Regions from separate parts of the Ensifer sp. ENS08 genome, predicted to be linked through region 1. Evidence: riboswitches for the same ligand, from Rfam matches in the RefSeq annotation. Region 1 holds a riboswitch; each other region holds the start of a gene.

What was found. Region 1 has a riboswitch for cobalamin ahead of IB272_RS01280 (aromatic ring-hydroxylating dioxygenase subunit alpha). Riboswitches for the same ligand answer to the same signal wherever they lie in the genome.
Region 2: linked by a shared signal. The riboswitch ahead of IB272_RS08195 (DUF1636 domain-containing protein) and the one ahead of IB272_RS01280 (aromatic ring-hydroxylating dioxygenase subunit alpha) in region 1 are both predicted to bind cobalamin.
Region 3: linked by a shared signal. The riboswitch ahead of bluB (5,6-dimethylbenzimidazole synthase) and the one ahead of IB272_RS01280 (aromatic ring-hydroxylating dioxygenase subunit alpha) in region 1 are both predicted to bind cobalamin.
Region 4: linked by a shared signal. The riboswitch ahead of nrdH (glutaredoxin-like protein NrdH) and the one ahead of IB272_RS01280 (aromatic ring-hydroxylating dioxygenase subunit alpha) in region 1 are both predicted to bind cobalamin.

The regions. Positions count from the first base shown of each region.
Region 1 is NZ_JACVBF010000001.1:247,664-254,814, forward strand. It holds partial or broken gene IB272_RS01270 (GH25 family lysozyme) at 1-1,007, shown strand, start outside; gene IB272_RS01275 (hybrid-cluster NAD(P)-dependent oxidoreductase) at 1,257-2,351, opposite strand; gene IB272_RS01280 (aromatic ring-hydroxylating dioxygenase subunit alpha) at 2,353-3,597, opposite strand; cobalamin riboswitch at 3,701-3,902, opposite strand; gene IB272_RS01285 (DUF6656 family protein) at 4,220-4,819, shown strand; gene IB272_RS01290 (L-threonylcarbamoyladenylate synthase) at 4,897-5,871, shown strand; gene IB272_RS01295 (FAD-binding oxidoreductase) at 6,016-7,151, shown strand, end outside.
Region 2 is NZ_JACVBF010000002.1:524,618-531,768, forward strand. It holds gene aspT (aspartate-alanine antiporter) at 1-1,221, opposite strand, end outside; gene IB272_RS08190 (RidA family protein) at 1,703-2,179, shown strand; cobalamin riboswitch at 2,357-2,573, shown strand; gene IB272_RS08195 (DUF1636 domain-containing protein) at 2,678-3,091, shown strand; gene IB272_RS08200 (ABC transporter ATP-binding protein) at 3,114-3,917, shown strand; gene IB272_RS08205 (ABC transporter substrate-binding protein) at 3,914-4,867, shown strand; gene IB272_RS08210 (iron ABC transporter permease) at 4,955-5,938, shown strand; gene IB272_RS08215 (DUF924 family protein) at 6,030-6,590, shown strand; gene IB272_RS08220 (mechanosensitive ion channel family protein) at 6,717-7,151, shown strand, end outside.
Region 3 is NZ_JACVBF010000002.1:757,522-764,672, forward strand. It holds gene IB272_RS09335 (LacI family DNA-binding transcriptional regulator) at 1-917, opposite strand, end outside; gene IB272_RS09340 (phytanoyl-CoA dioxygenase family protein) at 1,021-2,214, shown strand; gene IB272_RS09345 (SDR family oxidoreductase) at 2,303-3,115, shown strand; cobalamin riboswitch at 3,213-3,425, shown strand; gene bluB (5,6-dimethylbenzimidazole synthase) at 3,471-4,166, shown strand; gene IB272_RS09355 (DUF2865 domain-containing protein) at 4,179-5,249, opposite strand; gene IB272_RS09360 (acyl-homoserine-lactone synthase) at 5,414-6,058, opposite strand; gene IB272_RS09365 (LuxR family transcriptional regulator) at 6,199-6,936, opposite strand.
Region 4 is NZ_JACVBF010000011.1:44,372-51,522, reverse strand. It holds gene metE (5-methyltetrahydropteroyltriglutamate--homocysteine S-methyltransferase) at 1-1,791, shown strand, start outside; gene IB272_RS21880 (hotdog domain-containing protein) at 1,788-2,588, shown strand; cobalamin riboswitch at 2,739-2,965, shown strand; gene nrdH (glutaredoxin-like protein NrdH) at 3,353-3,574, shown strand; gene nrdI (class Ib ribonucleoside-diphosphate reductase assembly flavoprotein NrdI) at 3,587-4,003, shown strand; gene nrdE (class 1b ribonucleoside-diphosphate reductase subunit alpha) at 3,973-6,126, shown strand; gene nrdF (class 1b ribonucleoside-diphosphate reductase subunit beta) at 6,255-7,151, shown strand, end outside.

The sequences.
Region 1 (7,151 bases):
CAAAGCGGTGTATCTCGACGACAGGGATGATTCTGCGCCTCGCGACCTTCATCGGTCTGGCTTTCGCGGCGGCGATCGCACGCGCCGGTGAACTGGAGCCCTGGAAGACCAAGTCGAATGCCATCATCGTCGACGCCTATGAGATGAACAGCATCGACTGGGAAACGATGCTTGGCGACAAGCGCGTTTCCGGTTTCATCGCCAAGGCCTCCGACGGCCTGCCCGAAAGCTTCTCCTGCACCGGCGACCACAACGGCGACACCTTCAACCACTGCAAGACCATGTGGCGCAAATACGCCGTCAGCCGCGAGCTCTACCAGACCCGCCGGATGATTGCCCGTTCGCACGGGCTGCTGTGGGGTGCCTACCATCTTGCCCGCCCGGGCAATCCCGTCGACCAGGCGAACCATTTCCTCGATTACGCCGATCCGCGCGACGACGAGCTGATGGTGCTCGATCTCGAGGGCATCGATCCGGACAAGTACATGTCGCTGGAGGACGCCGCCATCTTCGCCGGGCACATCAAGACCCGGACCGGGCGCTACCCGATCCTCTATACCAACCACATCACCGCCAAATACATCGCCGCGCACCGGGCCAAACACCGGCTGCTGTCGCGCCTGCCGCTCTGGTACGCCCGTTACAAACCGGATATCCGCCAGGTTTTCCCGATGGGCAACTGGGACAGTTACGCGCTGTGGCAGTTCTCCTCGGGCATCAACTGCGGCAAGCGCCGCTGTCCCTACCGCGTGCCGGGAACGCTTGACGACATCGACGTGAATGTGGCGGCAATGTCGCCGCTGGCGCTGAAAGCGATCTGGGCACAGGGCGCCTTGCTGCCGGAAAAGCCACTGCCGCTGATGCTCGTCGCCCAAGCCGAGCGGGGAACGGGCATGCTGGCGGTGGCAAGGGCGACTGCGATGTTTAGCGAGCCGCTGCTCGTGAGCCGCGCTGACGCTACGAGCGGCGCCGGCAGCGGCGTCGACATGTTGGTGACCGGCTCGATCGATTTCGCCCGCCAGGACCGTGCCCTGCAGGTGGCGATCGCCGGCAATGAGGCCGCCCAGGGCGCCTGCTCCAAGACGGAGGCCGGCACCGACGCCCCGGCAAGCGTTTCCGCCAATCCGATCCCCTGCAACGCGCCCTAAAGCCTCTCGCTTGAAAAAGCATTCACGCGACAGGCATTAAGCGCTTGTTGTTATGCATGTCGTTGCCGCAAAACCGCTGCACACTTTTGCGCGACATCATAAAAGCCTTCAAGCTTCGATCTGGACGTCTCCGAGCGGTCGTGAGCAGCAGGCGAGGATGTAGCCCTCATCGATCTCGTCGTCGAGAATGCCGCCATTGTGGCTCATATCCACCTCGCCTGAGACCTTCATCACCCGGCAGGTACCGCAGATGCCGCCTTCGCAGGCAGCGCCGATGCGCACGCCGTTGGCGCGCGCCGCCTGCAGGATCGTCTGGCCGGGCTTGGCCTCGATCTCCTTGCCGCTCATGGTGAAGGCGATCTTGGCGGCCTGGACCTCGCCCTCGTCACCGGCGCCGGCGCGCACGGCAATCTCTTCCGCCGCAGGTGCGGCGGCCGGCTGGAAGCTCTCCTCGTGGTAGCGGCCCATGTCGAAACCGGCCGATTTCAGCATCTCGCGCACGCCGCGCATGAACGGTTCGGGGCCGCAGCAGAAAACGGTGCGGTCCATGAAATCGGGCGCAAGCAGCGGCAGCTTGGCGCCATCAATGCGGCCGCGAAGCCCGTGCCAGCCGTGGCGTGCCTCATGTCCCTCGACGATGAAGCCGAGGTTCAGCCCGGACATCTGCGTCGCCAGAACCTCCAGCTCCGAACGGAACAGCAGGTCCTCCGGACGACGCGCGCAGGAGATGAAGGTCACATCCGTCTCCGGCACGCAGTCCGCCATCCAGCGCGTCATCGACATCATCGGCGTGATGCCGGAGCCGGCCGAGATAAACAGGTATTTGTCGCCGGGATGGCGGACGAAGCTGAAATCGCCAAGCGGGCCAAAGGCGCGGAGTTTCATTCCGGGCTTCAGGTGCTCGAACATCCAGCGGGTGCCGATGCTGTCTGACTGCGCCTTGACGGTCACGGCGATCGACAGCGGCCGCGAGGGCGTCGACGACAGGGTGTAGGTGCGCATCACTGGCTCGTCGGCGACGGGCAGTTCGAGGGTCACGAATTGCCCGGGCAGATAGCGAAACCAGGCGGGCTTTTCGGCCCGGAAGGTGAAGGTCATGACATCGGCGGTCTCGACGACCGCCGATGTGCATTCGAGCATCTGCTGCCGGTCGATCCAGACGTGGAGCGCGTCGAAATGGTGAAACGAAGAGGCCATCTGCATGTCAGGCGACCCTTGAAAGCGGAGCCGCGTCGCCGGCAAGGCGCTGCTCCATGAACTTGCAGTACCACTCGACGAACTGCATCACGCCACCCTCGTGCTCGGGCGAATAGGGACCGGGCTCATAGGCCGGTGAGCGGATGCCGAAGGCATTTTCCTCGACGATCTGACGGTCCTGGTCGTTGGTCTCGGTCCAGACATGCGTCAGTTCATCTAGATTGTAGTCGACGCCTTCGACCGCATCCTTGTTGACGAGCCACTTCGTCGTCACCTGAGTCAGTTCGGGCCCGAGCGGCAGCACCCGGAAGGTGATGGCGTGGTCGGCGAGCACATGGTTCCAGGTGGTGGGATAGTGGAACATCAAGAGCGTGCCGATCTGGCTCTGGGAGACGTCGGCGGACAGGGCCCGCCTGACGGCGCGGGCGCCCGACATGGTGTAGCTTTCGGCATTGTCGACAAGCGGCATGCGGGCGGCGCGGAACTGACCGGTCGGCGACATCTTAAATTCGCTCGGCAGGCCCTCGGCCTCGCACTTCGCCCAATGTTCGGCGATCACAGGATCATCCTTGGCGCCCTGCACCCCGGTCGCCGTCGGCGCCTCAGGATAGGTGCGGCAGAGTTCCGGATGATTGGCGGCGCAATGGTAGCATTCGCGGTTGTTTTCCCAGACGAGCTTCCAGTTGCCCTTCTCGATGATGGTGCTTTCGAACGCGACCTTGGTTTCGCCGAGCCGATGCGGCGCAAGATAGGGCAAGGCCATGTCGCGGAACGTCGTGAAATCCATCGGCTTTTCCGACAGGTTGATGAAGATGTAGCCGCCAACCGTTTCGCAATGGATCGGCTTCAGACTGTGGGCGGCCTTGTCGAAATCCTCTCCCATCTGCCGGGCAAAGAGCAGCGAGCCGTCGAGTTCGTAGGTCCACTGGTGATAGGGACAGACAAGCTTTGCCGACGAGCCTTTCGCCTGCGTGCAGACGCGCGAGCCGCGGTGGCGGCAGGAATTGTGCAGCGCCCGGATGGCGCCCTGGCGGTCGCGGGTGATGACAACGGGGTAGTCGCCGACCTGGACGGTGAAGTAATTGCCGGCCCGCGGGATCTCGCAGTCATGGCCGATGAACAGCCAATCCTTGTACCAGATGTTTTCCAGATCCTGCCTGTAGTAGTCGGGATCGATGTAAAAGGCCCGGTCGAGGCTGTAGCCGTCCCGCCTGCCCTTCAGCTTTCGAAGCATATCGTTTCTGGTGTCCATGTCCTGTCCTCATGCGCCATGTTTCGGAGAGGCAGGACAGGAACCCGCACGGGCGCACACCCATGCGTTTGAGGCTCCGATCCGGCTGCCCGCCGCAACCCGTTACGGTTATGTCCGTCAAGGCTGGTTTCCGGGCTCAGGAGCCGTCCTTTCGGACCTGCCCGGCGCCTTCCCGGACGAACCGTCCAGTGGCCTTTGCCGAGGCTTTCGCTCCACCACCGTTGCGGGGGCAGCGCCGGGATTTGACCGGCTTCCCAATTCTCCATCTTCCCTTCGAAGACGGCACCTTGAGTAAGGATATGTAATCGCGGAAGTCACCTTGGCAGCTGCCCGATAGCGACATCCAATTCCAGAATGACGACACGGAAAAAACCGCCACAAAAGGCCACCGTCTTAGAATTTTTACATTGCAAACATATAGATAGATCACATCTTGGGCAATTGCCGACTTTTGCGGCGCGGTCGGCGCAGATGCGGGAGGGCTTCGCCCGTTTGCGACATCGCGTCAGATAGAGAACGCTAATGATGCAGCCAGGACGAAATCATTCATTAACCATGAGCCGCTAGCCTAGCCGGCGGACGAGAGAGGTCCTGCAGGCAGGCAGATGGCGCGCTGACGATCATGGCAAAGTTGAGATACTACGACGCGACAGCCGAGAAGCTGCCGACAATCCCGCCGAAGGTGGCGGTTCATACCGAATTCCTGCGCACGGGCCGGATCAACCGCAGGCAATGGTTGCCGAGCGAACGCCGGTATTTGAGCTATGAGGAAGTCGCAGACAGGACGGGCAAGAAGCTCAGCACCGCCGGCGACACGACCCATAAGCGGATCAACGGGTTCCACAACTCGATCCAGTTCCCGAAGATGATCTTCCACCGCACGCTCGTCGGCCGGCCGCATCTCGGCTACTGTCACGTGACGGCGGCGCGTACGCCGGTTACTCCCTCCAAGGACATCACCTGGTCCTTCTACTTCGCCAACTTCTTCTGCAACCTGGGCGACGAGACGCATTTTTTCGAGAGTATCCAGCCCGGCTATTCACGCATGTACTTCGCCGTCGCCATCGAACCGGGCGCCCAAGCCGGGCAAATGGTCATCAACCGCAACTTTCGTGACAACGGGCTGCTGTTTCGCACGGATGATCCCAAGGTCGCGCTGAAAAACGTACTGATGCTTGGCGCCAAGGATGACGCGTTGCGTCGCATCATTCGCAGCCTCTGAGCCGAACCGGTTCCTTCAAAGAAAATCGTTCTGTTTTTCCGGTGCGTCCGTTAAGGAAGCGTCGGAAAGGAAACGGCATGGCTGAGATCATCGACACGGATAGAGAACCGGACCGCGCGATCGCGCGCGCCTGCGCCGTTCTTGCCGAAGGCGAGCCGGTCGCCATTCCGACCGAGACCGTCTACGGCCTTGCCGCCGACGCTACCAATCCCGATGCGATCAGTCGCATCTACGAGATGAAGGGGCGCCCGCGCTTCAATCCGCTGATCTCGCATGTTTCCGACATGGCGATGGCCGAAGCCCATGTGCATTTCGATCCGATTTCGAGGCAGCTGGCCGAAGCCTTCTGGCCCGGCCCGCTGACGCTGATCCTTCGGCAGCGCGCCGACAGCACGGTTCATGCGCTGGCGTCCGCCGGCCTCGACACGCTCGGCATTCGCATGCCCGACGGTTTTTCCCGCCGGGTAATCGCCCACTTCGGGCGACCACTGGCCGCGCCCAGTGCCAATACGTCGGGCAAGATCAGCCCGACCAGTGCGGTCCATGTGGAAGCCGATCTCGGCGAAAAACTGAAACTTATCCTCGACGCCGGCCAGGCCCAAATCGGCCTTGAGTCGACGATCATCAAGGTCGACGGCGACGAGATCCGGTTGCTTCGGCCGGGTGGCCTCGATGCCGCCGAGATCGAACGCCTGCTTGGCCGTCCAGTGACCCGGCCGGAGACGGCGGGAGCGACGATCGAGGCGCCGGGCATGCTCGCCTCGCACTACGCGCCCGGCGCTGCAGTCCGGCTCGATGCCGCCGAGGTGCATGCCGGCGAAGCCTTGATCCGTTTCGGCGGCAATCGGATCGCCGGCGAAGAGCAGGCGGCCGTCGTTCTCGATCTCAGCCCGACTGGCAATCTGCGCGAAGCCGCCGCCAATCTCTTCGACTACATGAAGCGGGCGGATGCCAGCGGCGCAGAGACCATCGCCTTCGGGCCGATCCCTTCGGACGGGTTGGGGGAAGCCATCATCGACCGGTTGCAACGGGCGGCGGCACCGCGAGGGTAAGATAGTGTGCGGCATCTTCTCTGCACCCACCCTCATCGAACGGCACCAATTGCGGTTATGATCGCCGCCAACCAGGAACCGAGGACCAGATCCTCAGATCGACCGATCCGATAGCGCGCGCAGGCGCAATGCGAAGTGAGGCCCATGACCACCCTTCCCTCTCCCGAACTCATCGCTTCCTTCGCCGAGATCGTCGGCAACACCAACGTGCTGACGGACGAAGCCGACAAGGCGCGCTATCTCGTCGAATCGCGCGGACTCTACCGCGGCACGACGCCGATGGTCCTGCGTCCGGGCAACGTCGACGAGGTCTCGCGCATCATGAAGCTCGCGAGCGCCACCCGCACGGCGATCGTGCCGCAGGGCGGTAACACCGGCCATGTCGCCGGGCAGATCCCGCGGGAGGGCAAGGCAGACATCGTTCTTTCGCTGGAACGGCTGAACCGCATTCGCGACATCGATCCGGTCGGCAATGTCATCGTCGCCGATGCCGGCTGTATCCTCGCCGATATCCAGAAGGCGGCGGACGAGCACAATCGCCTGTTCCCACTGTCGCTCGGCTCGGAAGGTTCAGCCCGCATCGGCGGCAATCTCTCCACCAATGCAGGCGGCACCGCCGTGCTTGCCTATGGCAATATGCGCCAGCTCTGCCTCGGCCTCGAAGTGGTGCTGCCGACCGGCGAAATCTGGGACGGGCTGCGCCGGTTGAAGAAGGACAATACCGGTTACGACCTGCGCGATCTCTTCATCGGTGCCGAGGGCACGCTCGGCGTGATCACCGGCGCCGTGCTCAAGCTTTTCCCGAAGCCGCTCGGGCATCAGGTCGCCTTTGCCGGAGTCGGCAGCGTCGAGCATGCGCTCGCTCTGTTCGAAAAGGCGTCCAGCCTTTGCGGGCCGGCGTTGACCGGCTTCGAGCTGATGCCGCGGCGCGGCGTCGAATTCACCACCAAGCACATCCCCGGCGTTCGTGATCCGATGGAAACGGTCCATCCCTGGTACGCGCTGATCGATATCTCGACGTCCGATAGCGCCGAAAGCGCGGAACGGATGGTGCAGGACCTGCTGGAGCAGGGATATGCGGCCGGCCTCGTCGAGAATGCAGTGATTGCCGCCAACGAGACACAGGCGAAGGCGCTGTGGCACATGCGCGAGAGCATGTCGCCGGCACAAAAGCCCGAGGGCGGCTCGATCAAGCACGATGTCTCCGTGCCCGTCTCCAGCATTCCGGCCTTCATGAAGGAGGCGGATGCCGCCGTCGTGAAAGCGATCCCCGGCGCCCG
Region 2 (7,151 bases), on a different contig from region 1:
GATCGTGATCGTCAGCGCACCGATCATCGCGCCGATGAAAAGCCCCCAGCCCAGAAAGGCGATGTCGGTCGTCTCGACAGGCCGGTCGGCAAAGCCGAGCGCCTTGATCGCCGCTTCGACATGGCGTTTCGCGCCACCGATGGTGACGATGTCGCCGCGCTCGACCGTCGTCCCGGGCAGCACCGGGATCTCGACCAGCGAGCGGATGATCTTGCGGGCATAGACGCCGCGCGCCCAATCCATGGTGCTGACTTCCGCCAGCGTCTTGCCGGCGAGCGCCTTGCTGGTCACGTAGACATCGAGGACTTCGGCTTCCGCGTTGAGCAGCTCCTTGTCCTCGACCTCGAGCAGCTTGTTGTCGAGGTTTTCGACGAGCAGCGAACGCCGGCCCGAAAAGGCGACGACGTCGCCCGGCTGCAGCACGGTGTTGCCATCGGCCTCGATGATCTGGTCGCCGCGCCGCAGGCGCTCGACGAAGACGCGGATCCCGGGAAGGATGTCCTTGACCGGTTTCCCGGTGAGCCCGCTTGCCGCGTCGACGCGATAGGCCCGGAGGCCGAAGTCGTGATAGGCGCGGGTAATGCCGGGCTCGCTGCTTTCGCTGCCACCGCCGAGCTTGGCCTCGTATTCGCGGCAGGCCGCCGGAAGGTCGATGCCAAGAAGCTTGGGACCGAGCTGGGCGAGGATGATCGCCGAGCCGATCGTGCCCCAGATATAGGTCACCGCATAGGCGATCGGGATCTGGTCGGCAAAGGTCTTGGCCTGCTCCGGCGTCAGCCCGAGCGAATTGATCTGGTCGGTCGCAACCCCGATTGCAGCCGAGATCGTCTGCGAGCCGGCATACATGCCGGCGCCATAGCCGAGCGGCAGCCCGGCAATCAGCGCGCAGAGATAGGGAACGACGAGGCACAGCACCAGCACGGAGAGCGCAAAGGCGATCTGTTTCGGTCCATCGGTGCTCAAGCCCCGCACGAATTGCGGCCCGACGCCGTAGCCGACGGCGAAGAGGAAAATCAAAAACAGGGTGGATTTCAGGTCGCCGGAAACCTGGATACCCAGCTGTCCGATGAGAACGCCCGCAAGCAGCGTGGCGGTGACATTTCCAAGATTGAACCCCGCGACCTTGATCGGACCGATGAGGAAGCCGATGCCGAGGGCGAGGAAGACGGCGACAGGCGGATAGGTCCGAAGCGTGTCGACGAAGAAATCAATGGGATTCACTGATGCTATTCCCTTCTGAAAGTTGAGTTGCCGTCACTTCATTTCGGGATCTGCGCGGCTAAGTTGAGCTTGTTTCCGAGGCTTGTCGATGCCCAATCTTAATCCCGGCAATTGTCGCTTCGGTCGTCGAAATTCTCAACGGGCATAGGGTTACGTGAGCGTAACGTATGTTACATTTCAGCGTTTTTACTTGGGGTTGGGGATCGAGGCCGCCGCGATGTGTCGGTCGCATTCGATCGCAAGACCGCGGCACTGGCCCGGATCGCGATGGCACTTCAACTCTGGTGTTGTAATTCGTAACGTTATCTCCCAACGTGAGGCATGAGGCGTTTTCTCTTGGTTATGCTTGGAAAAGTTGCTGGGCACGGAACGGCGCGTCTTGCTGCTTGCGATAGGGGCGGCAGAATTTCGTGGGCTTGAGAAAAAAGCGGTGTCGTCTCCGCAAGGCGGCCGGTTCGTAAGGTGACGAGGAGGGGAAGCAATGATGGACGAGGTTATCCGAAGGCTCGGCGCACTTGGCGTTCAGCTCCCGACGCCGCCGAGGCCGCTCGGCGCCTATCGCGCGGTGATCGAGGCGGGTGAGATGCTTCATGTTTCGATGCAGGGGCCATTGCTGGACGGGCGCTTCGTGCATACGGGGCTGCTCGGGCGCGATGTGACCATCGACGAGGGGCGCAAGGCCGCAGAGTTGGCAGTGCTCAACGCGCTGGCGCAGATCCATGAGCATCTCGGCCGTTTCGAGCGTATTCGCCAGATCGTCCGGCTGGAGGGACATGTCGCCTGCACTGAGGATTTCCTGGAGCACCCGAAGGTACTCGACGGTGCTTCCGAGCTTCTGGCGGCCGCCTTTGGCGAAAGGGCTGGCCATGTTCGCTCCGTCTGCGGCGTGCGCAACCTGCCGGGCAACGCCTCTGTCGCGGTGACGCTGACGGCCGAACTCTTGCCGCCGGAGTTCTGAGGTAGCACGGCACGTCTTTTAGCGTGGTCGCTATCGCGGGCGTCGGATTGTGTCCGGCGCCCAATTTTCGACTTGCGCTACGTAATGTTATTTTATAACAAACCTCGCATGACGAAACGCCGCATGTTGATAGATCCCTCCCGCCTGTGTCGTGCGGTTGTCTCATCCGCCGATTCATGCGAGGAAGGCGTTGATGGTGCTGCGTCCGCGACAATGCGGAAGCGGCTGAAAAGGGAACACGGAACGGACGACCCTGATGGGGCCGAGACCGTGGCTGCCCCCGCAACTGTGAGCGGAAAGCGCATTCACACCATGTCACTGGTCGAAGACCGGGAAGACGTGGATGCGCCACGACCCGCGAGCCAGGAGACCTGCCATCGAACCGATCAACCACAACGGACGGGGTGTTCCGATGGAAAAGAACTGGCTTTCATACGACGGTTTTCCGTCCTCTTGCCGTTTCGCCATCTCTTGCCGTCAGTCCGGCGGAGGGCAGGAATGGCTGAGCCGAATTTCCGACAGCACAAGATAACGGTCTGCACCGATTGCCGCTTCACCGGCGGCCCATGCGTGCCCGGTGCCGAGCTGATCAAGCGGCTCAACCTGAGCATCGCAGCGCTCGGCGCACCGCTCGATCGCGATTTCTCGATCGCCGGAACGGTCTGCATGGCGGCCTGCACGCGGCCCTGCACCATCGCCTTCCAGGCGACGGGGAAGGCGACCTATCTCTTCGGCGACGTCTCGCCGGAAGAGGACATCGACGATCTCGTGCGCTTTGCCACAACCTATGCCGAGCGTGGCGATGGCATGACGCGGGCGGCGGAACGGCCGCGCGGGCTGAAAGGCAAGACGCTTGCCCGCATTCCCGCGGCGATGCTCGTCTCCGAAGATCTCGGCGGGCACTTCCAATGAGGTCGCGCAGAGGAACGAACCCATGAGCTGCAACGCAACGGGTGCAGCCCTCACGGTCGAGGGCCTTCGCTGGGGGCCGCGTTCGGGCCTGACGCTGGTCAACGACATCGGCTTTGCGATCGCGGCCGGCAGCCGGCTTGCGATCCTCGGGCCGAATGGCGCCGGCAAGACCTCGCTTCTGCGCTGCCTCTACCGGGCGGTGCAGCCGAATGCCGGCCGTGTTTCGGTCGATGGCGTCGATCTCTGGTCGATCTCGGCCCGCGAGGCGGCAAGGACAATCGCCGTCGTCTTGCAGGAGATGCCCGGCGATTTTCCCTTCAGCGTGCGCGACGTCGTGATGATGGGACGCATTCCGCGGCGGGAGGGCTTGAGCGGCTGGAACGATTTCGACCGCGAGCGGGTGCAGCACGCGCTCGCGCATCTCGATCTCGCCCATCTTGCCGGTCGCCAGTTCTCGACGCTTTCGGGCGGTGAGAAGCAGCGGGTGCTGATCGCCCGCGCGCTGGCACAGGAACCGCGCATCATCATCCTCGACGAGCCGACGAACCATCTCGACATCCGCCACCAGCTCGAAATCCTCGAGCTCTTGCAAACGCTGAAGCTGACGATCGTCTCGACGCTGCACGACATCAACCTCGCCGCCGAGTTTGCGACAGATGTCGCGATCTTGACCGCCGGGCGGCTGACGGCCTTCGGCCCGCCCGAAGAGGTGCTCAGCCCCAGCGAGCTTTCGGCCGCCTTCGGCGTCACCGCCACCGTTCACAATGCCGCTGCCGGCGGCGCCCGCTTTTCCTTTTCACTTCCTCGACAGGGATCGATTTCATGAAGATCAATATTGCCCCATTTTCCCTTCTTTTCGTGCTTGCCGCCGCCACGCCGGCGCTCGCCTATCCGGTCACCGTCAAGAGCTGCAACCGCGAGGTGACCTTCGACGCGGCGCCGAAGCGCGCGATCGCCAACGACGTCAACCTGGTGGAGATGATGCTGGCGCTGAGGCTCCAGGACCGCATGGTCGGCTATACCGGCGTTTCCGGCTGGAAGACGCTGGACGAGAAGCTGCGCGAAGGCGTCAAGGAACTGCCGGAGCTTTCGGAGAAATATCCGACCAAGGAAGTGCTGCTCAACGCCGATGCCGATTTCCTCTTTGCCGGCTGGAACTACGGCATGAAGGTCGGCGGCGAGGTCACGCCCGAGACATTGGCGCCCTTCAAGATCGGCGTCTACGAGCTGACCGAATCCTGCATCCACGTGATGGCCAAGCAGAAGCCTGATATGAACGACATGTTCGTCGATCTTCTCAATCTCGGCCGCATCTTCGGCGTCGAGGATCGCGCCGAGACGCTGGTTGACGGCTATCGCCGCCAGCTTGCCGAAATCACCAAGGCGACCGCCGGCAAGGCTAACCCGACGCGGGTCTTCGTCTATGATTCCGGCGAAGAGAAGCCGTTTACTTCCGGCCGCTTCGGCATTCCGACGGCGATGATCGAGGCCGCCGGCGGCGCCAACATCATGGACGACGTGGAAAAGAGCTGGGTGGAAATCTCCTGGGAACCGGTGATCGAGCGCAACCCGGAAGTGGTGGTCATCGTCAACTACGGCGAGGTGAAGGCCGAGGACAAGATCGCCTTCATGAAGAACAATGCGGCCTTCAAGAATGTCGATGCCGTCAAGAACGATCGCTTCGTCGTGCTCGATTATGTCGAGGCGACGCCAGGCCCGCGCAACATCGACGCCATTGCCAGGCTTGCCAAGGCCTTTCAGGGCGAGGGCCTGTAAGCGATGCTGGCTGAGGATGCGTCGCCTGGTCCCGTCGCCGTTTCACGCCTAGCGCCGGCACGGGCGCTGAAGGCGGGTGCCGGTCTCATGACGGCGCTTTTGCTGCTGGCCTTGACCGTCACGGCCGGCGTATCGCTCGGCTCGGCGCCGATCCCGGTTGCGACCGTCTGGTCGATCATCGCCAGCAAGATTTCGCCGGGCAGCGTCGAGGCTTTCTGGTCGGCGGGGCGCGAGAGCATCGTCTGGGACGTGCGCCTGCCGCGCGTCATGCTGGCGGGCCTCGTCGGCGCCGGGCTGGGGCTGACTGGCGCCGTGCTGCAGGCGGTCACGCGCAATCCACTTGCCGATCCGCATCTGCTCGGCGTTTCCTCCGGCGGCGCGCTCGGCGCGATCGTGGCGCTGCTGCACACCGGCATGATCCTCGGTCTTGCCACGGTGCCGCTCTTTGCCTTTGCCGGCGCGCTGCTCGCAACCGTGCTCGTCGCCTTCGTCTCCCGCGTGCTCGGCAGCAGCGCCGACCGTCTCGTGCTGGCCGGCGTCGCGGTCGCCTTCGTCTTGACATCCGTCGGCAACCTCATGATTTTCCTTGGGGACCCGAGGGCGACCCATACGGTCATCTTCTGGATGCTCGGCGGTCTTGGCCTGGCGCAATGGTCGCAGCTCGTCTATCCCGGCGTGGTGCTTTTCGCCTCCCTCGGCTGGCTGATGATCCGGGCGCGCGAAATCAATGCGCTCGCCATGGGCGACGAAACCGCGATGACGCTCGGCATTCCCGTGCGCCGCTTCCGGCTGACGCTGTTCGTCGTCACCGCACTTCTGACCGGGGTGATGGTCGCCTTTTCCGGCGCGATTGGTTTCGTCGGGCTGATGGTGCCACATTTCGTGCGGCTTCTGGCCGGCAGCGACAACGTGCGGGTCATTCCGCTCTCGGCCTTCTTCGGGGCGCTGACGCTCATCCTTGCGGATCTGGCCGCCCGCGTCATCATGGCGCCGGAGGACATGCCGATCGGCGTCGTCACCGGGCTCGTCGGCGGCATCGCCTTCATTGCCATCCTGAAGCGACGCGCGTAAGGCGGGTAGGAACACGTTATGGACAAGGGCCGGTTCCGGCCTATGTGTTAGCGCAGCCGAGGGATCGGCGATTGGCCCGCATGAGGAGCATATGGCGAACGAAGCTGACATCTGCACGCCGCAGGACGTTCTGAATTTCTGGTTTGGCGAACTCACCTATGACGACTGGTTCGGGACGAGCCACGAACTCGACCAGGCCTGTATCCGCCGCTTCCAGGCGTCGCACCTGGCGCTGGCCCGTGGTGTCGACGAGATCTGGCGCGCGAGCCCGGAAAACCGGCTGGCGGCGATCGTGCTTTTGGACCAGATGCCGCGCAACATGTTTCGCGGCACGCCGCTCGCCTTTGCCACCGATTGCCTGGCACTGCACGAGGCCAAGCTCGCCGTTGGCGCCGGTGCCGACATGGCGATCAAGCCGGAATGGCGCGCCTTCGTCTATCTGCCCTTCGAGCATTCGGAAAACCTTACCGACCAGACCATGTCGGTGAAGCTCTTTACCGAGCTCGGCGATGCCGATTATCTCGACTATGCCATCCGGCACCGCGAGGTGATCGAGCAGTTCGGTCGTTTCCCGCATCGCAACGCCTTCCTGGCGCGGCCCTCGACGGAGGCCGAACTTGCCTATCTGGCGCAGCCCGGCGCCGGTTTTTAACGGGAAAGCGGGCGCTGACGGGGATTTATCGCCGTTCTTTGCATCTTTCCGCCGTCTTTCGTATTCACATCGAAACATGAAGACGGCCGGAGCGATTCCGGACCACGGTCTCAATCTGCAAGGATCATGAAATTGCGTTCTGTCGGAAAACTGCCCGCCATTCTCGTCTGCCTGCTGGCGCTTGCCGTGGGCGGCCCGGTCATGGCCCAGAAGGCGGCGCAGCCGACAGCGCAACAAACCGCACAGGCAAACGGGCAGGCGGGCCAGAAATCGGCACAGCCGGCGCAATCGCCGCAAGGGGCACAATCGTCCCAGACCGCCGCCCAGCCTGCTGCCGGCAAGCCGGCGCAGGAGGCGCAGCCAGCGGAGAACGGGGCGACCCCCGGTGCCACGGAACCTGCGGCGACAACCACACAGCCTGCCCAGAATGCCCAGCCGGCGGCCGATGCCTTGCCGGCGGATGCGACGCCGCCGGCCCAGAGCCAGGCGGCCGAGCAGCTGACCAAGGCCGACGAGGAACTGAAGGGACTGACCGAACGGGTCGAGAAAGCCAAGGACGAC
Region 3 (7,151 bases), on a different contig from region 1:
GTGCGCGCATCGGTCCTGAGGTCGTGATGCAGCACGAAGTGAATGCGCCGTTCCCGCAACAGCGCCAGATTGTCCTCGTCGAGATCATGGGCGATGTAGAGCGCGCAGTGACGCTCGAGGCGCTCGAAGGCTGCAAGGACGGAGCGGTTGCCGCCACCGATCGAATAGGCCGCGTTGATATCGGGATTGGCCGAGAGCGCCGCGTGAGCCAGGCGGCCGGTTTCGCTGTCGCGGCCGTGGCCTTCGCTGATCTCGACGATCCGGATTGCCGGATAGCGCTCGCGCAACACCCGGCGAAAGCCGATCTCGCGTTCCTCCTCACCACGAAAGCGGCCGCTCGAAAGGGTCACCAGCACAGTTGCCGGCGCGCCGGAAAAGCGCTCCCCGAGGAGGTAGGCGGCCGTTTCGCCCGCCGCCCGGTTGTCGGCGCCGGCATAGGCCGTCCGCTGGGAATGGGGCAGGTCGGTTACCAGCGTCACGACGGGCGTGCCGCCCATCTCGAAACGGGCGACTGCGGCGACGATCTCGGGCACGTCCGGCGCCTTCAACACCAGGCCGTCGGTCCCGCGCAGCCGGATTCGGTCGAGCAGTTGCACGATCTCCTGTGGGCGCATCGTCTCGGCGAAGTGGAACCGGCAGCGAAAGACGGTGGGCGCGAAGGTCATCGCCTCGCTCTCGAAGGCGCGACGCACCGCATCGGTGAAGCGTTGTGGCGACTCCATGACGATATCGATCGCAAACTTGCGCCCCTGGATGTCGAGGCCGGCCTGCTGCTTCTCCAATTCCTCGATGGCTGCGCGAACCCGGGCCTCCGTCTGGCGGCGCACGCCCGGCCGCTCGTTGAGCACGCGATCGACGGTCGCGGTGCTGAGCCCGGCCTGAAAGGCGATGTCCTTGACCAGAAACGGATGGGCCATCGCCTTGCTCTCCTGATGGATTTTTGATGGATTCTTGCTCTATATCATGTTTTGCCGCCGCCTATAGTGGTGTTCATCAGGATGTTCCAGAGGAGGAAACGCGATGAAGACCGACAACAAAGCGCGCCAGCGGATCGACCGCGTCTGGCTCACCGAAGAGGCTTGCGATCTCGAATCGTTCCGGACGGAAGTCGAACGCCAAACCAGTCTGTCCGACTACCCCCATGCTGCCGGCTGCGAAAAGAATATCCTGATTTATGACAGCGCCGCGCTGATTGCGGCGTGCGGCGATGCCGAGGCGCGGCGTTCTGTTTTGGCGGAGATCTGCGAGGTACTGGTGACCGGGCCTGGCGTGGCGGTTTTCAAGCGCGCCTTTGCCGATACGACAGCAATCGACGTCGCAAGCGGGGTCTTTGACGCCATCATCGACGAGCAACATCGTAGCAACAGCGGCGGCGGCGATCACTTCGCCAAACCCGGCGCCAATGACCGCATCTGGAACTCGCTGGAAAAGCACTGCCTGAACGCGCCGGAGAATTTCGCCTCCTATTACGGCAATGCCGTCATAGCGCTCGTCAGCGAGGCTTGGCTCGGGCCGAACTACCAGATGACGGCGCAGGTCAATCGCGTCAATCCTGGCGGTGCGGCGCAATCGGCGCACCGCGATTATCACCTCGGCTTCCAGACCGCGGCCGTGATCGAGCAGTATCCGGCGCATGTGCACAGGCTTTCACCGGTGCTGACGCTGCAGGGGGCGGTTGCCCATTGCGACATGCCGCTCGAAAGCGGACCGACGCTGTTCTTGCCCTATAGCCAAACCTATGTGCCGGGCTATCTGGCGCTCAACCGGCCGGAATTCCGCGCCTATTTCGACGCACACCATGTGCAGCTTCCGCTCGAAAAGGGCGACGTTGTGTTCTTCAACCCGGCGCTCTTCCATGCCGCCGGCACCAACCGCTCCCGGGATATCCGCCGCGTGGCCAACCTGCTGCAGGTGTCTTCGGCCTTCGGTCGCGCAATGGAAACCGTTGACCGACTGACCATGAGCGCGACGCTCTATCCGGCCTTGCGGGCCTTGCTGGCGGACGGGACGCTGACGCAGGCGGAAGCGGCCAACGCGATCTCCTCCTGTGCCGAAGGCTATTCGTTCCCTACCAATCTCGACCGGGATCCGCCACTCGGCGGGTTGGCGCCGAAGACGCAGGCGCAGTTGATGCGCGAGGCTCTCACTGCGGGGACGGGCGAACAAGAGTTTCTCTCGGTGCTGGAGGCGCAGGCGAAGCGCAAGCTGAGCTGACGAGCGAGTTACAATTTGACAGGCTCCCGGTGTGTTTCAGCCGGGAGCCGCAGCCGTTTCAAACGATCATTTCCGAGGGAGGAATTCGATGAGTGGACAATTGCAAGGCAAGATCGCCATCGTCACCGGTGGTACGCAGGGACTGGGCGCGACGATTGCTGGCCTTTTCGCCGAACGCGGCGCTGAAGGCATCGTCATCTGCGGCCGCAACGCCGCCAAGGGGCGGGCGAAGGCCGAGCAGATCGGCAAGGCAAGTGGCGCGAAAGTCGTCTATGTCGAGGCCGATCTGGAAAAAGTAGAGGACGCCCGCAAGGTGGTCGCCGCTTGCGACGCGGAATTCGGCCGGGTCGATGCGCTGGTCAACGCCGCAGCTATTACCGACCGTGGCACGATCCTCGACACCACGCCCGAACTCTTCGACCGCATGTTCGCGATCAATGTGCGCGCGCCGTTCTTCCTGATGCAGGAGGCGGTGAAGATCATGCGGCGGGAGAAGACCGAGGGCACGATCGTCAACATCGGCTCGATGTCGGCGATGGCCGGCCAGCCGTTCATTGCCGCCTATTGTTCGTCGAAAGGCGCCCTCGAAACGCTGACCAAAAACACGGCCTATGCGCTTCTTCGCAACCGCATTCGCGTCAACGGGCTGAATATCGGCTGGATGGCGTCCGAAGGCGAAGACCGCATCCAGCGCGAGTTTCATGGCGCGGCTGCCGATTGGCTCGAAAAGGCGGCGGCCGGCCAGCCCTTCGGTCGGCTCGTCGATCCGGCCGAAGTGGCGCGGGCCTGCGCCTATCTGTCGTCGGCCGAGTCCGGGCTGATGACCGGATCGGTGATTTGCTTCGATCAGTCGGTCTGGGGCGCCTATGACGGTTCGCCACATCCGGTCGCTCCGCTTTGAGGTGGAGGCAAACGACTAAGCTCGACAGTAGCCGGCGGAAAGTGGCGTGCCATGTCTCGGCCGGGTTGGCGCCGCTTGTCTTTCTCAAACGGCTGTGCACTTAGTGCCGTCGTCAGGTGCCCGCGAAAGCGGGAGAATCGGGAATCCGGTGTCATTCCGGAACGTGCCCAACGCTGTGACGGGGACGATCGCGTCTAAGAGAGCCTTGAATTGATTCAAGGTTTTGCCACTGGATCTTCAAGCGATCTGGGAAGGCGAGGTGATCGGTTGAACCGAAGTCAGAAGACCGGCCTGGCGAGATAGACCGAACCCCGCGTGGACGGCGGGAGGTTTTCGCATTGTTGGGGATCGAACGATGCTGACTGAACCGAAGGGCGGCCTTGCGGCTGCCGGCGCCTTTTCGCTGCCAGAGCGGGAGGCCGTCTACCGTGCCATCGAGACACGTCGCGACGTGCGCGATGAATTCCTGCCCGCGCCATTGCCGGATGATCTGATCGGGCGCCTGCTGGCCGCTGCGCACAGCGCCCCGTCCGTGGGCTTCATGCAGCCGTGGAACTTCGTGCTGGTGCGGGCGGAAGAAACGCGTGAGCGCGTCTGGCAGGCGTTTCGCCGCGCCAATGACGAGGCCGCGCTGATGTTCGAGGCGGAACAACAGGCCAAGTACCGTGCGCTGAAGCTCGAAGGCATCCGCAAGGCGCCGCTCAGCATTTGTGTCACCTGCGACCGCACGCGCGGCGGTGCCGTCGTACTCGGGCGCACCCACAATCCGCAGATGGACGTCTATTCCACGGTCTGCGCCGTGCAAAACCTCTGGCTTGCGGCGCGGGTCGAAGGGGTGGGCGTCGGCTGGGTGAGCATTTTCCACGAGGCCGAGATCAAGGCGATTCTCGGCATCCCAGATCATATCGAGATCGTTGCCTGGCTCTGCCTCGGCTATGTCGATCGCCTCTATCAGCAGCCGGAACTCGCCGTGAAGGGCTGGCGCCAGCGCCTGCCGCTCGACGAGCTGGTTTTCGAAGACGGATGGGGACGCAGCAAGGAGAAGGCGTAAGGCCTCGTCCGATCAATTCTGGACCGGCTGATAGGCCGGTCCCTTCGGATGCTTGAGGTCGATGGCGGTTTCTTCCTGCGGCAGGTAGGTCGGGCCGACGACGCGAACCTTGTTCTTCGACGGATCATAAGGCCGCTCTTCGGCCGGCGCCTTGGCGGTATTGCTCGCCGCTTCCGGCTTCTTGGTCTCGATGACGATGATCGACGACTGGTCGTCACCGATCTTCGTTCCGTTTGCCTTCGGTGTGGTCGAGGCGGTCTGGGGTATCTGGCAGCCGCACTGGCCGGGTTTTCCGACGGCGCGGGTGCGATAGGCAAAGGCGTTGGGCATTTCGGTATAGGGACGGCCGGTCACGGCCGAGACCATCTTGTCGCTCTCTTCCGTGTTGAGGTCGTGAAAATAGAGCTCGGTCTCAGCCCCCGGACAGCGCGCCCGACAGGCCTGCTCGTCGCGCGGGAAATCGGCCGGCGTCGCATCTGAAGAAACCGGGAAAAAGGCGCCGTCGCAGGTACGCACGCACATGGTTCTGAGCGTGCCGCTATAGTAGCGCTCCTGCGGTGCGTAGCCGTCTTCGCCTCGGCCGAGCATCGGGCCGTAGGCGTCTTCCGGCGGCAGGTCGGCAACGATGTTGCGGTGGCTTTCCGGCACGTCCGGTTCCACGCTTGCGAACTCCTCGCGGTCACCATAGCAACCGTTGATCTCCAGCGCGGCGAGGATGCGGCGCCGGCTGTCGTCGCTGCCGCCGGCGACGATCTGCTCGCGCTCGGACTTCAGCATGCGCAGATTGTCTTCCATCTCGGCGATCAGGCTGTTGAGGCCGTAGCAGGTGTCGGGGTCGCCGCCGTCGAAGCCAATGGCGTTGCCGCCACCGCAACCCGCGCGGCGGCGGTCGTTCTTTGCCCGCCGCAGCTCGATATTCTGCCGCGAGATCGCGCTTGCGTAGTCGCGCGCATCGGCATTGCTGGCGACGTAGTCAGGCAGTTGCGCGAGCCGCGCGTTCAGTCGGTCGCAGGCCGTCGATGCCAGTGACGGACCGGCACCGATCAGAACCAGAGGCACAAGGGCCGCAGCGACGTGTTTCATGCGCGTGAACACGGGCGAAAGTCTCTTCCTGTTGCCAGGTCGGCGCCGACCTTCTGCGGGTGGCTGCCAGCGGCATTCCTGTTTCGCCTCCATCATAGAGCTTGTCGGTGATCGTGCAACGACAAGCGACGGTTTGCGTTAACAGCGCAGATCGACTGACGCGCTTAGGCGGCGCGGGCGGTTTCCAGCGACATCGGACGTTCGAGCACGGTACCTTCGATGGCAGCGACCGCCTTCATCCGCGTGAGCAGATCCGGCGTTACTTCCCAGGCGACGGCAACCGCGAAAACGGAGCCGATGCGATGCGGTTCGGCGATACGCTCGCCCGGGCATCCCATGCGCCGGAACATGCGCTCCAGGAACACATCCGTCACCGTGACGATGTGGCTGATGCCGGAAGCAAGGCCCAGCTCGCCGACGCCGCACATCAGTTCGGCGGCCGCGACCGTCACCTGGTTCGACGCGCGGTCCTGCGAGATCTCGGGCTCGATGCAGAAGCGGCTGGATTCCCAGACCGAAGCGCTGCGGATTTCCGGATTATCGCCAAGCAGGATCGGGAAGGTATCGTCCAGCATGTTTGGGCCGAGTGTCGGCAGGAGGCGAAGCGCGCCGCGCAGCCGGCCGGTATCGGGCGCATAGGACAGGACGTAGAGCGGGTTTGCCTGGTCGTAGTTGTCGATTTCCCAGTCGCCTTCGGTCTGCACGTCCCATTTCAGGAAGTCGTGGAAGACGCGCTTGCGCAACCGGAACATGTCGTCGACGGCCGCCGGGTGTTGTGCGCGGGTCTTTCCGTTCAGGATCCTGATCATCGTTTTCTCCATCCGAGTTTGGGGATGGGGCGATGCTGTCAGGCTCGCGGCGGTTGCGTAACTGTCGCTAGCGACAGTTCAAATGCGCGATATTTGCCACTAGATTTCGAGGGGTTTCGGTGGAGGCGTATTGTCGGGTGTCAAACGGAGGGTATCAGAGCGTGTCGTACGGCCTGTGCCACAGCCTGAGTGTTGGAAACGACATTCAGCTTGCGTCGCGCATTGGTCATGAAGAAGCGCACGGTGCGCTCGGAAATACCGAGGATCGTGGCGATTTCCCAATAGCTCTTGCCGGCGGCGGCCCAGGTCAGGACCTCGGTCTCGCGGCCGGTCAACCGCATCTCTCGGGTCGAAATGCTGCCGGCCATGGCGCCGTGCTCCAGCATGGCGGCATGGAAGAGATTGGCGGCCAGCTGGAAATCGCGCAGGTGATGGCGGCGATAGGTCGTCCATTCGCCGGCTGTCATGTTGACGTTGATTGCGAGCAACGCCATGCGCCCGGCGGGCGAGGGCAATGGCAAGGCGACGCCCTCAGTGGATATGCCGATTTCCTGGGCTGCCTGGAACAACGGTTCGCATTCCGGGAAGCGATGCCGCGCCATCGTCCATTCCACCGGCCGCACGCCGCCAAGCGCCAGCTTCAGGATCGGATCGATCCGGTGAAGGCTGCGGGCATGGTAAATCTCGGCAGCGTAGGCGCCGAAGGTGTGATGCAGCCGGCAAACCTTGAGCTCGTCCGCATAGGGCTCGGCTTCGAGATAGAGAAGATGGGCAATGCGGAAGGTTCGACGCATCAATGTGAAGAAATGAGCGGGCTCGACGCAGCCGCCACATTCCAGGATTTCCAGCATGTCGAGGACAGCCTGCTGCTCAGTCATGCCACAACACCGAATCTCGTCCGAGGCCCCAGCATGGTTAGAGGTTCACCTTTTGTCCAGCGCAAACTTTCCCGATTGGTGTATAAGACCAATTGCGCACGCCTTGATTGTAGTTGTCGATCGGCCGCGTGACAGGGGCTGATTCGCGGGTGATCTGCAAAACCAGCGATGCCGCGCCTGAAGCAGGTGCGACATCCGGATACGGTTTTGCCGGC
Region 4 (7,151 bases), on a different contig from region 1:
TTCGATCCGGTCGATCTGATCGAACGGCTCCTGCCCGTTTACGTGAGGGTCCTGGCGGAGCTTGCTGACGCCGGCGCCGATTGGGTCCAGATCGACGAGCCTTGCCTGGCGCTCGATCTCGCGGACAAGGATCGTCGCGCTCTCGACCTCGCCTATCGCACGTTCGACACCGACGTGCCCGGACTCAAGATCATGCTGGCGACCTATTTCGGCTCGATCGGCGACAACACGGCAACGGCGTTGGCGCTGCCGGTCGATGGACTGCATGTCGATCTCGTGCGCGCGCCGCAGCAGATCGACACGCTCATCCAATCGGCTCCGGCGGACCGGGTCCTATCGCTCGGGGTCATCGACGGCCGCAACATCTGGCGGACCGATCTGGCCGGCCTGTTCCGCCGGCTGCAGCCTCTGACTTCGGCCCACGGCCGCGACCGCATCGAACTCGCACCTTCATGCTCACTCCTGCACGTGCCTATCGATCTCGAGCTGGAGCGTGCGCTTGATCCGGAACTTTCCTCCTGGCTCGCCTTCGGTACGCAGAAACTCGACGAACTCAGCCTGCTTGCCAGCGCCTTCGAGCCGGGGCTTGCCATTTCCGAGCACGTTTTCGCCGCCTCGATCGCGTCCGCCCAGGCGAGGCTCACCTCACTCAGGATCCATGATCCTCTGGTCGCCGGGCGCTTGAAAGCGCTGACGGATGCGGACAGCAAGCGGCAATCCCCGTTCGCGGGCCGCCGGGCACTGCAGGCGAAGAAGCTGTCATTGCCGCTCTTCCCGACAACGACGATCGGATCCTTCCCGCAGACATCGGAGGTTCGGCAGGCCCGTTCACTGCATGCGAAGGGCGAACTCAGCTATGTCGACTACACCGCCTATCTTCGCCGAGAGACCGAAGTGGCGGTGCGCTGGCAGGAAGAGGTCGGCATCGACGTAGTCGTTCACGGCGAGTTCGAGCGCAACGACATGGTGCAGTATTTTGGCGAGCAGCTCTCGGGCTACGCCTTCACCCAGAGCGGCTGGGTGCAGAGCTACGGATCGCGCTGCGTGCGTCCGCCTGTTATCTTCGGCGACGTTTCGCGACCAAACCCGATGACGGTCGAGTGGGCGACCTTCGCGCAGTCGCTGACCGATCGCCCGGTCAAGGGCATGCTGACGGGTCCGGTCACCATGCTGCTATGGTCCTTCGTTCGTGACGACCTGCCACGTTCCGTGGTGTGCCGGCAGATCGCGCTAGCACTGCGCGATGAAGTGTCGGATCTCGAGGCGGCCGGCATCGCCATCATCCAGATCGACGAACCGGCACTGCGCGAAGGCCTGCCGCTGCGAAATGCCGATCGCAAGACCTATCTCGACTGGGCGGTGGAGTGCTTCCGTCTCAGTGCAGCCGGGGTGGGCGATGCGACCCAGATCCACACCCATATGTGCTACTCCGAGTTCAACGACATCATGGCCGCAATCGCGGCGATGGACGCCGACGTCATGTCGATCGAGACGTCGCGATCGAAAATGGAACTGCTCGGCGCCTTCGCCGACAAGGCCTATCCGAACGAGATCGGCCCGGGCGTCTACGACATCCATTCGCCACGCGTGCCCAGCGTCGAGGAAATGGTGCATCTCATCGAAAAAGCGACCGAGGGCCTCACGCCGGACCAGATCTGGGTCAATCCCGATTGCGGACTGAAGACCAGGCGCTGGGAAGAGACGCGGCCGGCGCTCGTCAACATGGTCGCCGCCGCCCGCTCGCTTCGAGCGGCTTTTGCCGCCGATACGCGCGAAGCCGTCAAAGCATGACGGGGCAGCACGAAGTCACGACGGCGCCGGGGGAAACCCCGGCGCCACAAACCCTGATCGACATCGTTTTTCCAGGCGATACCAATCACCATGGCACGCTCTTTGGTGGCGCCGCCCTCGCGTCGATGGACCGGATCGCTTTCATCGTCGCCACCCGTCACGGGCGCGTTCCCTTCGTCACCGCATCCTGCGACCGCATCGATTTTCGTGCGCCTGCGCGCATCGGTCAGATCGTCTGCTTCAGCGGCCGTCCGGTTCGTGTCGGGCGCCGCTCGGTGGTGGTCGAGGTCGAGATGATCGCGGAAGATATCGCCACCGGCAGCCGCGCCCTTTGCAGCAGGGGCACCTTCACCATGGTCGCGATGCCCTGTGCCGATGAAACGGATTGGATGCTGCCGCCGCTCGATGTGGCAACGGACACGCCCGAAGAGGCGGGCACCCTACGCATGGTCGACATCGTCTTTCCCGGCCAGGCCAACAGCTTCGGCGCCATATGCGGTGGCAACGCCCTCGCGCATATGACGAAGGCCGCATTCGTCGTCGCGACGCGCCGGAGCCGCCGGGCGACCGTCCTTGCCTCCTGCACCGGTATGGACTTCAAGCACCGGATCATGATCGGTTCGATCATCGAACCCATCGCCCGCATTGTGCGGACGGGTCGCAGTTCAGCCACCGTCGAGGTCGAACTCTGGTCGGAAGAGCTCCTCACCGGTCTGCGACAGCGGACTGTTACCGGAACGTTCGCTATGGTCGCCGTCGACGATGACAACCGGCCCGTGGCCGCTTTCGCTGCTTGATGGAATGGGGCGTCCGCACCAGGGGCGCCCTATCCACAACCTTGGTGCCAACCGGCTGTTTACTCCCCGTTATCCACACTGCAAAAGAAACCACCCTCCTACCCCCGCCTTCCACATACGGAACCTATTGACGCAGATTTGCGATGAACTACTATATCTAGTGTTCGAGGTTCTTCCGATTCGCAAGGATTGGGAGCTAAGACGGGAATACGGTGCGCCGGCGGGTTTCCGCTGAGGCTATGCCGTAGCTGCCCCCGCAACTGTAGACGGCGAGCGACTGTCCGGATTTGGACCACTGAGGCATGAGGCCTCGGGAAGGTCGGGATGGAAGCTTTGACCCGTAAGCCAGGAGACCTGCCTCGATCACCAAACGTCCACGGGCGGGGTGTCCGGAGGGGTTGAGTGCGTGGCAGGATGAGCCTGCCCGATCGTCTCGACGTCTCCCCGGCAGCCCGTCGAAAGCTTCGGGGTGAAGTCATGCCAGTTTCTTCCAGTTCAGATCCACCTTCTGCGGACGGGTGCGCGTTGTTGCGCGCCTGATCGAAAGGCCGCGCCTTGAAAACCCGCATCCGCGGAATTCCTGAGCGCCCGACCAAAACGAGCCGGCCCGGTTGCGTAACCGACCTTGGGCCAGCTTGACGACGTCAACTCCGGTCGAGTCGACCGGGGAGCGATGTTTCGTGTCCAATCGCCAACACCACGGTTCGCGTTCGCGCGATCCGACGATTTTTTGCGCCCATTTGCCAGACCCTCACGAGGAACCCATGTCGATCACCGTCTACAGCAAACCAGCCTGCGTCCAATGCACCGCCACAACCCGTGCGCTCGACCGCCAAGGCATCGATTATCGCATCGTCGATATCTCCGAGGATTCCGATGCATTCGCGCTGGTGCAGGGTCTTGGCTATCGGCAGGTCCCGGTCGTCGTCGCCGGCGAGCGGCATTGGGCGGGTTTCCGCCCGGACATGATCAGCGCGCTTTCCTGAAGGACGCGGGCGATGGGCCTGATCGTCTATTTTTCCAGTCGCTCGGAAAACACCCATCGCTTCGTCGAAAAGCTCGGCCTTCGCGCCGCCCGCATACCGCTCAGGGAAGGTAAGGACGCACTTACGGTCGCAGAGCCCTACGTGCTGATCGTGCCGACCTATTGCGGCGACGATGGCCGCGGGGCGGTGCCGAAGCAGGTCATCCGCTTCTTGAACGACGCGGGCAACCGCTCTCACATCCGCGGCGTGATCGCAGCGGGCAACAGCAATTTCGGCGCGACCTACGGGATCGCCGGCGACGTGATTTCGGCCAAGTGCCGGGTACCCTATCTCTACCGGTTCGAGCTGCTCGGGACCGACGAGGACGTCGCCAATGTCAAAAACGGGATGGAACGATTTTGGACGTCACGACACTCGAACGCCCCTTGAAGGCGACGGAAGCAGCGCTCGACTATCATGCGCTGAACGCAATGCTGAACCTCTATGACGAAGAGGGACGGATCCAGCTCGACAAGGACCGGCAGGCGGCGAAACAGTACTTCCTCCAGCACGTCAACCAGAACACGGTGTTCTTCCATAACCTCCGGGAAAAACTCGATTATCTGGTGACCGAGGGCTATTACGAGCAGGAAGTGCTGGACCAGTATTCCTTCAACTTCGTGCGCGATCTCTACGATCATGCCTATTCAAAGAAGTTCCGCTTTCCGACCTTCCTCGGGGCGTTCAAATACTACACGTCCTATACGCTGAAGACCTTCGACGGAAAGCGCTACCTGGAACGCTACGAAGACCGTGTCTGCATGGTGGCGATGGCCTTGGCGCGCGGCAACGAGGGGCTTGCCCGCGATCTCGTCGACGAGATCATCTCCGGCCGCTTCCAGCCGGCAACGCCGACTTTCCTCAACGCCGGCAAGAAGAGCCGCGGCGAGCTCGTCTCCTGCTTTCTGCTCCGGATCGAGGACAACATGGAGAGTATCGGCCGCGCCATCAATTCGGCGCTGCAGCTTTCCAAGCGCGGTGGCGGCGTGGCGCTGTCGCTCACCAACATCCGCGAGATGGGCGCGCCGATCAAGCAGATCGAGAACCAGTCATCCGGCGTCATCCCGGTCATGAAGCTGCTCGAAGACAGTTTCTCTTACGCCAACCAACTCGGCGCGCGCCAGGGAGCCGGTGCTGTCTACCTGCACGCCCACCACCCCGACATCATGCGCTTCCTCGATACCAAGCGCGAAAACGCCGACGAGAAGATCCGCATCAAGACGCTGTCGCTCGGCGTCGTCATCCCCGACATCACCTTCGAGCTCGCCCGCAACAACGAGGACATGTATCTGTTCTCACCCTATGACGTGGAGCAGGTCTATGGCGTGCCCCTCACCGAGATTTCGGTGACCGAGAAGTACCGCGAGATGGTCGAGGATGCCCGCATCCGCAAGCGCAAGATCAAGGCGCGCGACTTCTTCCAGATCATCGCCGAGATCCAGTTCGAGAGCGGTTATCCCTACATCATGTTCGAGGACACGGTGAACCGGGCAAACCCGATCGCCGGGCGCATCACCATGAGCAATCTCTGCTCGGAAATCCTGCAGGTGAGCGAAGCGAGCGCGTTCAACGACGACCTCTCCTACAAGCACATGGGCAAGGACATCTCCTGCAATCTCGGTTCGCTGAACATTGCGGCTGCGATGGACAGCCCGGATTTCGGCCAGACGATCGAGACCTCGATCCGCGCCCTCACCGCCGTCTCCGAAATGAGCCACATCTCGTCCGTGCCCTCGATCGAAAAGGGCAACGACGACAGCCACGCGATCGGCCTCGGGCAGATGAACCTGCACGGCTATCTCGCCCGCGAGCGCATTTATTATGGCTCCGAGGAAGGCATCGATTTCACCAACATCTATTTCTACACGGTGACCTATCACGCCATCCGCGCGTCGAACCGGCTGGCGGTCGAAAAGGGCAAGAACTTCGCCGGCTTCGAAAACTCGAAATACGCGTCGGGTGACTATTTCGACAAATACACCGAAGCCGAATGGCTGCCGGCGACCGAAAAGGTGAAGGGCCTGTTCGAGGAAGCCGGCATCTCGATCCCGACTCAGGAGGACTGGCTGGAGCTGAAACGGGCAGTGATGGAAGGCGGCCTTTACAACCAGAACCTCCAGGCCGTGCCGCCGACCGGTTCGATCTCCTACATCAACCACTCCACTTCCTCGATCCACCCGATCGTCTCGAAGATCGAGATCCGCAAGGAAGGCAAGATCGGCCGCGTCTACTATCCGGCCGCCTTCATGACCAACGACAATCTCGAATATTACCAGGACGCCTACGAGATCGGGCCGGAGAAGATCATCGACACCTATGCGGCCGCCACCCAGCACGTCGACCAGGGCCTGTCGCTGACCCTGTTCTTTCGCGACACGGCAACGACCCGCGACATCAACCGTGCTCAGATCCATGCCTGGAAGAGGGGCATCAAGACCATCTACTACATCCGCCTTCGGCAGATGGCGCTCGAGGGTACGCAGGTCCAGGGCTGCGTTTCCTGCGCGCTGTAACCTCGCATTCCAGTAACGGCCCCTCACCCTAGCCCTCTCCCCGCAAGCGGGGAGAGGTCCCGGCAGGCGGATGAGGGGCACCCCCTCACCGCGCGATGAGGCATACACGATCACAAAGGTTCAACGACATGAACATGCACACCAAACCCGCAAGCCGCATCCGCGCCATCAACTGGAACCGCATCGAAGACGACAAGGACCTGGAGGTCTGGAACCGTCTGACCGGCAATTTCTGGCTGCCGGAGAAGGTGCCGCTTTCCAACGACATTCCCTCCTGGGCAACGCTGAAGCCGGAGGAGCAGACACTCACCATCCGCGTCTTCACCGGCCTCACCTTGCTCGACACGATCCAGAACGGCGTCGGCGCCGTCCGACTGATGGAAGATGCGGCCACCCCACATGAGGAGGCGGTGCTTTCCAACATCTCCTTCATGGAGGCGGTGCATGCCCGCTCCTATTCCTCGATCTTCTCGACGCTCTGCCTGACACCCGATGTCGATGACGCCTATCGCTGGTCGGAAGAGAACGAGTTCCTGCAGAAGAAGTCAGCGCTGATCATGGCGGAGTATGCCTCCGGCGATCCCCTGAAGAAGAAGGTCGCGAGCGTCTTTCTCGAAAGCTTCCTGTTCTATTCCGGCTTCTATCTGCCGATGTACTGGTCGAGCCGCGCCAAGCTCACCAACACCGCCGACATGATCCGGCTGATCATTCGCGACGAGGCGGTGCACGGCTATTACATCGGCTACAAGTTCCAGCGCGCGCTGGAGCGCTTGAGCGAGGAACGCCGCCAGGAGATCAAGGATTTCGCCTTCGACTTGCTGCTCGACCTCTACGACAACGAAGCGAAATACACCGAGGCGCTCTATGACGGCGTCGGCCTGACCGAAGACGTGAAGAAGTTCCTGCACTACAACGCCAACAAGGCACTGATGAACCTCGGCTACGAGGCGCTGTTTCCGGCGGAAGCCTGCAAGGTCAACCCGGCCATTCTCTCGGCGCTTTCGCCGAATGCCGACGAGAACCAC